DNA from 4 places in the Nocardioides marmotae genome. Region 3 is predicted to be linked to each of the others. Evidence: predicted binding sites of a transcription regulator. Region 3 holds the regulator's gene; each other region holds the start of a gene.
The links. The regulator LexA, encoded in region 3, represses DNA repair genes until DNA is damaged. The targets are predictions, from matches to a motif close to TCGAACANNTGTTCGA.

Region 1 (2,197 bases), 1.5 Mb from region 3:
CCGGCGTGCTCGAGCGGGAACCTCACCCGGACGGGCGGCTGCTGCCCCGCGCGGCCCTGGGTACCGACCTGACATGAGCGACACGAGCAGCACCGACGACCCGAGCAGCGCCGGCAGCGACCCGTCCTACGGGCACGACCAGGACGCCGAGCCGCCCCTCACCGCCTCCGGGCTCGACGGCCCCACCGCGGCCGACGACGACCCCACGGGCGACCCGGTCGACGGGGGCAACCCCGACGCCGACGACCAGGACGCCCAGCCGTCCACGAACGCCCCGCGCACCTGAGCAGTGTTCTTCTTCTTCAGCAACCGGCTCGGCTGCCTCGGCTCCGTGCTGGTCTCGCTCGTGCTCACCGCCGTCCTCGTCGCGGTCCTGATGCTGTTGTAGCTGCTGGTCGAGCAGGAGGCGCCCCCGGCGCCGACGTGTCGAGGCCCCTGGCAGCCGAGCTTCGGCCTGCGGGCCCGCCGCTGGTCGAGCAGGAGGCGCCCCCGGCGCCGACGTGTCGAGGCCCCGTGAGCCGACCTTCGGCCTGCGGGCCCCGGCCGCTGGTCGAGCAGGAGGCGCCCCGGCGCCGACGTGTCGAGGCCCCGAGCCGACCTTCAGCGTGCGGGCCCCCGCCGCTGGTCGAGCAGGAGGCGCCCTGGCGCCGACGTTGTCGAGGCCCCGGCGGCCGAGCTTCGGCCTGCGGGCCGCCTCCGCTGGTCGAGCAGGAGGCGCCCCGGCGCCGACGTGTCGAGGCCCCGTGAGCCGACCTTCGGCCTTCGGGCCCTTCCGCTGGTCGAGCAGGAGGCGCCCTGGCGCCGACGTGTCGAGGCCCCGAGCCGACCTTCAGCGTGCGGGCCCCCGCCGCTGGTCGAGCAGGAGGCGCCCTGGCGCCGACGTGTCGAGGCCCCGGCGGCCGACCTTCGGCCTGCGGGCTGTGGGTGGTTGCGGTATTGGCAGCTATGGGACGAGGTACGCCGTGGGTTGCGGTCGGCTGCTGGGTCTCTGGCCGCCGCCTCGGGCTGGCGTGTCCGATCGGTTCGGCAGGATCTGTTGAGAGCCTCTTCCATTCGAGCATGTGTTCGAGTAGAATGAGGCATGGCCTTGATCGCGACGCTCGAGCACCCGCTGGACACCCCAGCCGACGTGCTGAGCCTCGCGCGCGCCAAGCAGCGCGCCGCCAATGCGGCCGAGGCCGAGCTCCTCGAAGCGGCGGTCCAGTGGTGCGTGCTGCACCCGGCGGAGTCGTTGGACGATGCAGCGTCCTGGTCGGTGTTCCGCGGGTTCGGCGACAAGCCGGTCTGCCTGGCGGGTGAGGGTGCTCCGTTCGTGACCGAGTTCGCGGTGGTGGAGTTCGCCGCGGGCCTGGGGAAGTCCGAGGACGCCGGCCGGGCCTATCTCGCCGAGGCCCTCGAGCTGCGCTACCGGCTCCCGAAGCTCTGGGCCAAGGTCACCTCGCTGGACCTCCCGGCCTGGAAGGCGCGGTCGCTGGCGCGGCGGACGCTGCACCTGCCGAAGAAGGGTGCGGCGTTCGTCGACACCCATGTCGCGCCGGTGGCCTCGACCATCGGGCCGGCGGCTCTGGAGCGGTTGCTGGAGGAGGCGTTGGTCCGGTTCGACCCTGACGAGGCGCAGCGGGTGGCGACCGAGCGGGCCGAGGCTCGGCACGTGACGGTCCAGTCGCGGCAGGTGTCTTTCGACGGGCACGTGGACGTGTGGGCGACCCTGGACCTGGCCGATGCGCTCGACCTCGACGACGCCCTGGCGAAGGGCGCGGCGAGGCTGGAGGCGCTGGGGTGCACCGACACCCTCGACGCCCGCCGCTCGGTCGCGCTGGGTGACATGGCGCGGCGGCAGATGCAGCTGGAGTTCGACACCGACCCCAAGCCCCTCGTGGTCCACGTCCACCAGCGTCCCGACGGGACCCTCGACGACATCACGCGCGTCGAGAACGTCCGCGGGTTCGTCCTCACCAGCCAGCTCGCGGACTGGTGCACCCGCGCCGCGCGGTCCGACGCCGGCAAGACGATCACCGTGAAGCCGGTCATCGACCTGAGCGAGCGGATCCACGTCGAGGCCTACGAGGTCCCCGACCGCCTCTCGACCCAGACCCGGCTCCGCGACCTGCACTGCGTGTTCCCCTGGTGCACCCGCCCCGCCCACGCGTCATCGCGAGTGGATGACGACCACGTCATCCCCCACGCCAGGGGCGGA
Region 2 (2,197 bases), 490 kb from region 3:
TGGTGCACGTGGACCACGAGGGGCTTGGGGTCGGTGTCGAACTCCAGCTGCATCTGCCGCCGCGCCATGTCACCCAGGGCGACTGACCGTCGGGCGTCGAGGGTGTCGGTGCACCCGAGTGCTTCGAGCCGGGCCGCGCCCTTCTCGAGTGCGTCGTCGAGGTCCAGTGCATCGGCCAGGTCGAGGGTCGCCCACACGTCCACGTGCCCGTCGAAGGACACCTGTCGGGACTGGATGGTCACGTGCCGGGCCTCGGCCCGCTCGGTCGCAACACGTTGGGCTTCGTCGGGGTCGAACCGGACCAACGCCTCCTCCAGCAACCGCTCCAGCGCGGCGGGCCCGATAGTCGAGGCGACCGGGGCGACGTGGGTGTCGACGAACGCCGCACCCTTCTTCGGCAGGTGCAACGTCCGCCGCGCCAGCGCCCGCGCCTTCCAGGCCGGCAGATCCAGCGAGGTCACCTTCGCCCACAGCTTCGGGAGCCGGTACCGCAGCTCGAGCGCCTCGGCGAGATAGGCCCGGCCGGCGTCCTCGGACTTCCCCAGCCCGGCCGCGAACTCCACGACCGCGAACTCGGTCACGAACGGCGCACCCTCACCGGCCAGGCAGACCGGCTTGTCACCGAACCCGCGGAACACCGACCAGGTCGCTGCCTCGTCGAGCGACTCGGCCGGGTGGAGCACGCACCACTGGACAGCCGCCTCAAGAAGCTCGGCCTCGGCTGCGTTGGCCGCGCGTTGCTTGGCGCGAGCGAGGCTCAGCACGTCGGCTGGGGTGTCCAGCGGGTGCTCGAGCGTCGCGGTCAAGGCCATGCCTCATTCTACTCGAACACATGCTCGAACGAAAGAGGTTCAGCTAGATAATCCTGTCCGGGCTGGGCGAACTCGCCAGCCCGAGGCAGCGGCCGGCGAGCCGGCAGCGGACCGCAACCCACGACGTACCCGGTCCTATAACTGCCAAAGACCGCAACCACCCACGGCCCGAGGCCGAAGGTCGGCTGCCCGTCGGTTGCCGGGGAGGTCAGAGCACGAGCTCGGGGTGGAGGCGGGCCGGGGTCCAGACGCGCTGGCGGTAGGCCGCGTAGACGGTGGCGAGGATGCCGACGACGAAAGCGCCGAGGAGCACCGCGAGGTCGCGGGCGAGGACGGCTGCGTCACCGCCGTACAGCGTCTGCCGCAGGCCTTCGACGGCGTAGGACATCGGCAGGATCCGGTGGAGGGCCTGCAAGGGTTCGGGCACGGTCTGCCACGGGAACGTCCCGCCGGCGGTGACCAGCTGGACGAGCATGAGGACCAGCCCGAGGAACTGGCCGACCGCGCCGAGCCAGACGTTGAACGCCTGGAGCAGGGCGACGAACGCGGCCGAGGCGAGGGCCAGGAGCCCGACGGTGCCGAGCGCGTCGGCGGCGCTGATGTCGAGGGCGACGTTGACGATCAGGAACATGACCGCCATCTGCGCCAGGCCGATGACCGCGGCTGGCAGCCACCCGCCCAGCACGGTCTGCCAGGCCGGAGCGGCGGCGGCGAGGGAGCGGCTGGACAGGGGTCTGACCAGGAGGAAGAGCACGTAGGCACCGATCCAGGCCGCCAGGGACATGAAGAACGGCGCCAGGCCGGCGCCGTAGCTGCCGGCGCTGGCCAGCTGGTCGTCGGCCACGCGCACCGGGTCGCCGATGGTGCGGGCGGTCGCCTCGGCGGTCCTGCGATCCGGGTCCGGGATCTTCTTCAACCCCTTGCGCAGCTGGGTGGTGAGCTCGTCGACACCGCGGTCGACCTTCGCTCCGCCGCGGCGCAGCCGCACGCTGCCGCGCGCCAGCCGCTCCGACCCGTTCGCGAGCCGCTGGTTGCCCGCCGACAGGCTCCGGGCGCCGCTCGCGAGCGTGGCGACCCCTGACCGGGCCGTTGCGGCGCCGGAGGCGAGCCGGGCCGCACCCGACCGGGCGGTGCCGATGCCGCGCACGAGAGCAGGGGTCGCCCGGGCCAGGGCCGTGGCGCCGGCCGCGACCTTCCCGGACCCGCGGCTGAGCCGGTCGAGCTTGCGGGAGGCGCCGGTGACCGCGGCGGCGGCGTCCCGCACCGGCTGGCCGGCGAGGTCGAGGACCGCCGCGAGGTCGGCGGCGACGCCCGGGGTCAGCACGCCGTCGGCGACGAGGGCCTGGAGCTGGCGCCGCAGCACCCGGCCCGCACGATCGACCCGG
Region 3 (2,197 bases):
GAGCAGGTTGACCTCGACCAGGCGGCGTACCTGCTCCTCGGTCAGGTCCACGAGCGTCCCGTCGTCGCCGACGCCGGCGTTGGAGAACCAGGCGACGACGTCGCCGTGGCCCGCCGCCACCCGGGCGACCTCGGCGTGCGAGGCGGGGTCGCGCACGTCCTGGGCCACCCCCTCGGCCGCGCCGATCTCGCGGGCGGTGCGGGCCGCCCCCTCCCCGTCCACGTCGGTGACCACGACGCGGTGACCGCGGGCGACCATGAGCTCGGCGATGCCGCGGCCGATGCCGCGGGCCGCCCCGGTGACGACACAGCTGGTGTTCTCCATGGCCCGATCCAACCAGCGCCGGCCCCGCGCCACCCTCCTCGCCCGCCGAGCCGACCGAGCCGACCGACGCCCGCGCGACACACCTTCGAACAGGTGTTTGAACACGGGCGCGGAAGGCTCTACGGTGCTGTCAAGGCCCCGCACCACCGCTCGCCCGTCACCGCGCTACCCCGGAAGGCACCTCCCCATGGCGAAGAACCCCGGCTCCAAGGTCACCGAGATGCCCGACGGCGCGCCCGACGTCACCGGCCTGACCCCGCGCCAGACCCGGATCCTCGCCCACATCCGCGACAGCATCGAGGGCCGTGGCTACCCGCCGAGCATGCGCGAGATCGGGGACGCGGTCGGGCTGACCAGCTCCTCGAGCGTGGCCCACCAGCTGAAGGTGCTCGAGGAGAAGGGCTTCCTCAAGCGCGACCCGCATCGCCCGCGCGCCCTCGAGGTGTTCCTGCCCGAGGTGATGGCCGCGCGGCGGGCCATGGCGAGCGCCGATGACGGGGCGGTCGACGAGACGGGCGTGGGCGACATGCTGCCCGAGGCGCAGTACGTCCCGATGGTCGGCCGGATCGCGGCCGGTGGCCCGATCCTGGCCGAGGAGCGCGTGGAGGACGTCTTCCCGCTGCCCAAGCAGCTCGTGGGCGACGGTCAGCTGTTCCTGCTGGAGGTCGCCGGCGACTCGATGGTCGAGGCGGCGATCTGCAACGGCGACTACGTCGTCATCCGGCAGCAGCCGACCGCCGACAACGGCGAGATCGTCGCGGCGATGATCGACGGCGAGGCGACGGTCAAGACCTTCCAGCGCAAGGACGGCAAGGTGTGGCTGCTGCCGCACAACGCGGCGTACGAGCCCATCGACGGCACGCACGCGACCATCCTCGGCAAGGTCACCGCGGTCCTGCGCCGGATGTGACGTCGGTCCGGCCGCGAGTGCACACCGGTGGCCGAGAGGCCCGAGAGACAGGCTCCGACGGCGTCCCCGGGTCGATCCGGGGGCGAATCAGGGGTAAGCCGGATGCTCATCACCGCCGGCATACGGCAATCTTGGACCTGTGAGCGACGTCGCCAGCCCCACGAGGTACCCACGCCTGCGGCGTGGGGTCGTCGAGCTGGCCCTGGTCCTGACCCTCTACGTGCTCTACAGCGGCTCGCGGCTCTTCGCCGACGACTCGCTGGCGCCGGCGCTCGTGCGCGCCCAAGAGCTGCTGCACGTCGAGAGCCTGGTGGGGCTGCACTTCGAGGCCTCCCTCAACCAGGTCTTCGTCGAGACCAAGATCCTCGGGCTCCTCTCCAGCTACTGGTACGCCACCGCCCACTACGTCGTGACCGCCGTGGCCCTGCTCTGGCTCTACCGCCTCGGCGCCCGTCACTACGTGCCCGCCCGCCGGGCGCTCGTCGCCGCGACCCTGATCGGCCTGGCGCTCTACCTGCTGCTGCCGACCGCGCCGCCGCGCTTCGTCGAGGGGTACGTCGACGTGCTCTCCCTCCACGCCGCCGACGGCTGGTGGGGCTCGGACGCCTCGGCGCCGAAGGGGCTCGGCGGGCTGACCAACCAGCTCGCCGCGTTCCCCTCGCTGCACGCCGGCTGGGCCCTGTGGGTTGCGATCATCGTGCAGATGAACGCGCGCACTTCCTGGGTGCGCGCGCTCGGCTGGACCTACGCGCTGATCACCGCCGTGGTCATCGTGGGCACCGGCAACCACTGGGTCCTCGACGCGATCGCCGGATGGCTGGTGATCGGCCTGGGCTTCCTCGTCGCCGCTCGGCTCGGGCGCCGGCTGGACCGGCGGGCGCCCGCCGACGAGGCGAACGACCCGGAAGTGGTCGTGTCGGAGTCGAGGCAGCACAGCTCGACCTCGGTCGGCTGAGGCCCACC
Region 4 (2,197 bases), 1.2 Mb from region 3:
GACCCGGCTGTTCGCGTGGGCGGGGCGGGTGCACCAGGGGAAGACGCAGTGGTGGTCCCGGAGCCGGGTCTGGGTCGAGAGGCGGTCGGGGACCTCGTAGGCCTCGACGTGGATCCGCTCGCTCAGGTCGATGACCGGCTTCACGATGATCGTGTTCGCCGCGGTGCTGCGGGCGGCGCGGGTGCACCAGTCCGCGAGCTGGCTGGTGAGGACGAACCCGCGGACGTTCTCCACGCGCGTGATGTCGTCCAGCGTCCCGTCGGGGTGCTGGTGCACGTGCACGACCAGGGGCTTGGGGTCGGTGTCGAACTCCAGGCTCAGCTGCCGCCGCGCCATGTCGCCGAGCGCCACGGAGCGGCGGGCGTCGAGGGTGTCGGCGCACCCGAGGGCCTCGAGCCTCGCCGCGCCCTTGGTCAGGGCGTCGTCGAGGTCGAGCGCGTCGGCCAGGTCGAGGGTCGCCCACACGTCCACGTGCCCGTCGAAGGAGACCTGGCGGGACTGGATGGTCACGTGCCGGGCCTCGGCCCGTTCGGTGGCGACACGTTGGGCTTCGTCGGGGTCGAACCGGACCAGCGCTTCCTCCAGCAACCGCTCCAGAGCCGCCGGCCCGATGGTGGATGCGACGGGTGCGAGGTGGGTGTCGACGAACGCCGCGCCCTTCTTCGGCAGGTGCAGCGTCCGACGCGCCAGGGAACGTGCCTTCCAGGCCGGCAGATCCAGGGAGGTCACCTTGGCCCAGAGCTTCGGGAGCCGGTACCGCAGCTCGAGCGCCTCGGCGAGATAGGCCCGGCCGGCGTCCTCCGACTTCCCCAGCCCGGCCGCGAACTCGACCACCGCGAACTCCGTCACGAACGGAGCACCCTCACCCGCCAGGCAGACCGGCTTGTCACCGAACCCGCGGAACACCGACCACGTCGCCGCATCGTCCAACGACTCGGCAGGGTGCAGCACGCACCACTGGACCGCCGCTTCGAGGAGCTCGGCCTCGGCCGCGTTGGCCGCACGCTGCTTGGCCCGCGCGAGGCTCAGCACGTCGGCTGGGGTGTCCAGCGGGTGCTCGAGCGTCGCGATCAAGGCCATGCCTCATTCTAGTCGAACATCTGCTCGAATGAAAGAGGTGCGCCCGAAGATCTTGTCGAACTGGTCGGACGCGCCAGACCGGAGTGGCGGCCGGTGAGCCGGCGACGCCGCGCAACCCACGACGTACCTCGCCCCGTAACTGCCAAGGACCACGACCACCCACGGCCCCCGGGCCGAAGTCCACCTCACGGGGCCTCGACACGTCGGCGCCAGGGCGCCTCCTGCTCGACCAGCGGAAGGCGACGACCAGAGACCCGGCAGCGAACCGCAACCCACGACGTACCCGGTCCCATAACTGCCAGAACCGCAACCACCCGCTGCCCGCAGGCCGAAGGCCGGCTCACGGGGCCTCGACACGTCGGCGCCAGGGCGCCGGCGGGGGCCCGCAGGCCGAAGCTCGGCTGGCGGGGGCCTCGACACGTCGGCGCCAGGGCGCCTCCTGCTCGACCAGCGGGCGGGCCCGAAGGCCGAAGCTCGGCTCACGGGGCCTCGACACGTCGGCGCCAGGGCGCCTCCTGGTCGACCAACAGCGGCGTCCGTGGCGCTGACCCGAGGCCACTGACCCCGAGGCACTGTGTGACGGGACTCGCGTCGCCGTCGGCTTCGCGGTGAGGGAGGGGCTCGGCGCAGGATGGATGACGCGCCGATGTTGCCCGCCCCGGGACCCCCGAGGTCCTCGGTCCCCGGGCCCGTGCGCCGTGGGTCGTCCCCGGAACGACCTCCGCTCCCCCACCCGTACGGCCGTCGAGCCGTGCCCAGCCTCCGTCTGTGTCTTTCGTCTTGCTCTCTGCTGCTGCCTTCTGTTCCGTCGCCATCACCCTCTCCCTGCTCACCCAGCTCCCCCAGGTCCTCCGGTCGCTCCGCACCCGCGCGACCGAGGGGCTCTCGACCGGCACGGTCGCTCTCTCGCTGCTGTGCTGCGCGTCGTGGTGCGCCTACGGGCTCGCCGTCCTCGACGTCGCCCAGGTCGCCAACAACGTCGTGAACCTCGCCCTGCTCGCGGTCCTCGCCCACGCCCTCGTCCTCGCCGGTGCGCTGCGCCCGTGGCAGGGCGTCGCGCTGGTGGCCGGCGCGATCGGCATCGCGACCGCGGTCGTCGGGCTGACCTCGCCGTTCG

Region 1: a site for LexA is predicted at 1,054-1,069, ahead of HPC71_RS11190 (HNH endonuclease signature motif containing protein). Genes of this name have one in related genera too.
Region 2: a site for LexA is predicted at 825-840, ahead of HPC71_RS06145 (HNH endonuclease signature motif containing protein). Genes of this name have one in related genera too.
Region 4: a site for LexA is predicted at 1,093-1,108, ahead of HPC71_RS21080 (HNH endonuclease signature motif containing protein). Genes of this name have one in related genera too.

Annotation. Positions count from the first base shown of each region.
Region 1 covers NZ_CP053660.1:2,308,416-2,310,612, reverse strand. The annotation lists gene HPC71_RS11195 (hypothetical protein) at 74-286, shown strand; gene HPC71_RS11190 (HNH endonuclease signature motif containing protein) at 1,082-2,197, shown strand, end outside.
Region 2 covers NZ_CP053660.1:1,272,725-1,274,921, reverse strand. The annotation lists gene HPC71_RS06145 (HNH endonuclease signature motif containing protein) at 1-812, opposite strand, end outside; gene HPC71_RS06140 (YhgE/Pip domain-containing protein) at 1,021-2,197, opposite strand, start outside.
Region 3 covers NZ_CP053660.1:778,067-780,263, reverse strand. The annotation lists gene HPC71_RS03710 (SDR family NAD(P)-dependent oxidoreductase) at 1-324, opposite strand, end outside; gene lexA (transcriptional repressor LexA) at 512-1,234, shown strand; gene HPC71_RS03700 (phosphatase PAP2 family protein) at 1,374-2,189, shown strand.
Region 4 covers NZ_CP053660.1:2,000,580-2,002,776, reverse strand. The annotation lists gene HPC71_RS21080 (HNH endonuclease signature motif containing protein) at 1-1,080, opposite strand, end outside; gene HPC71_RS09700 (PQ-loop repeat-containing protein) at 1,849-2,197, shown strand, end outside.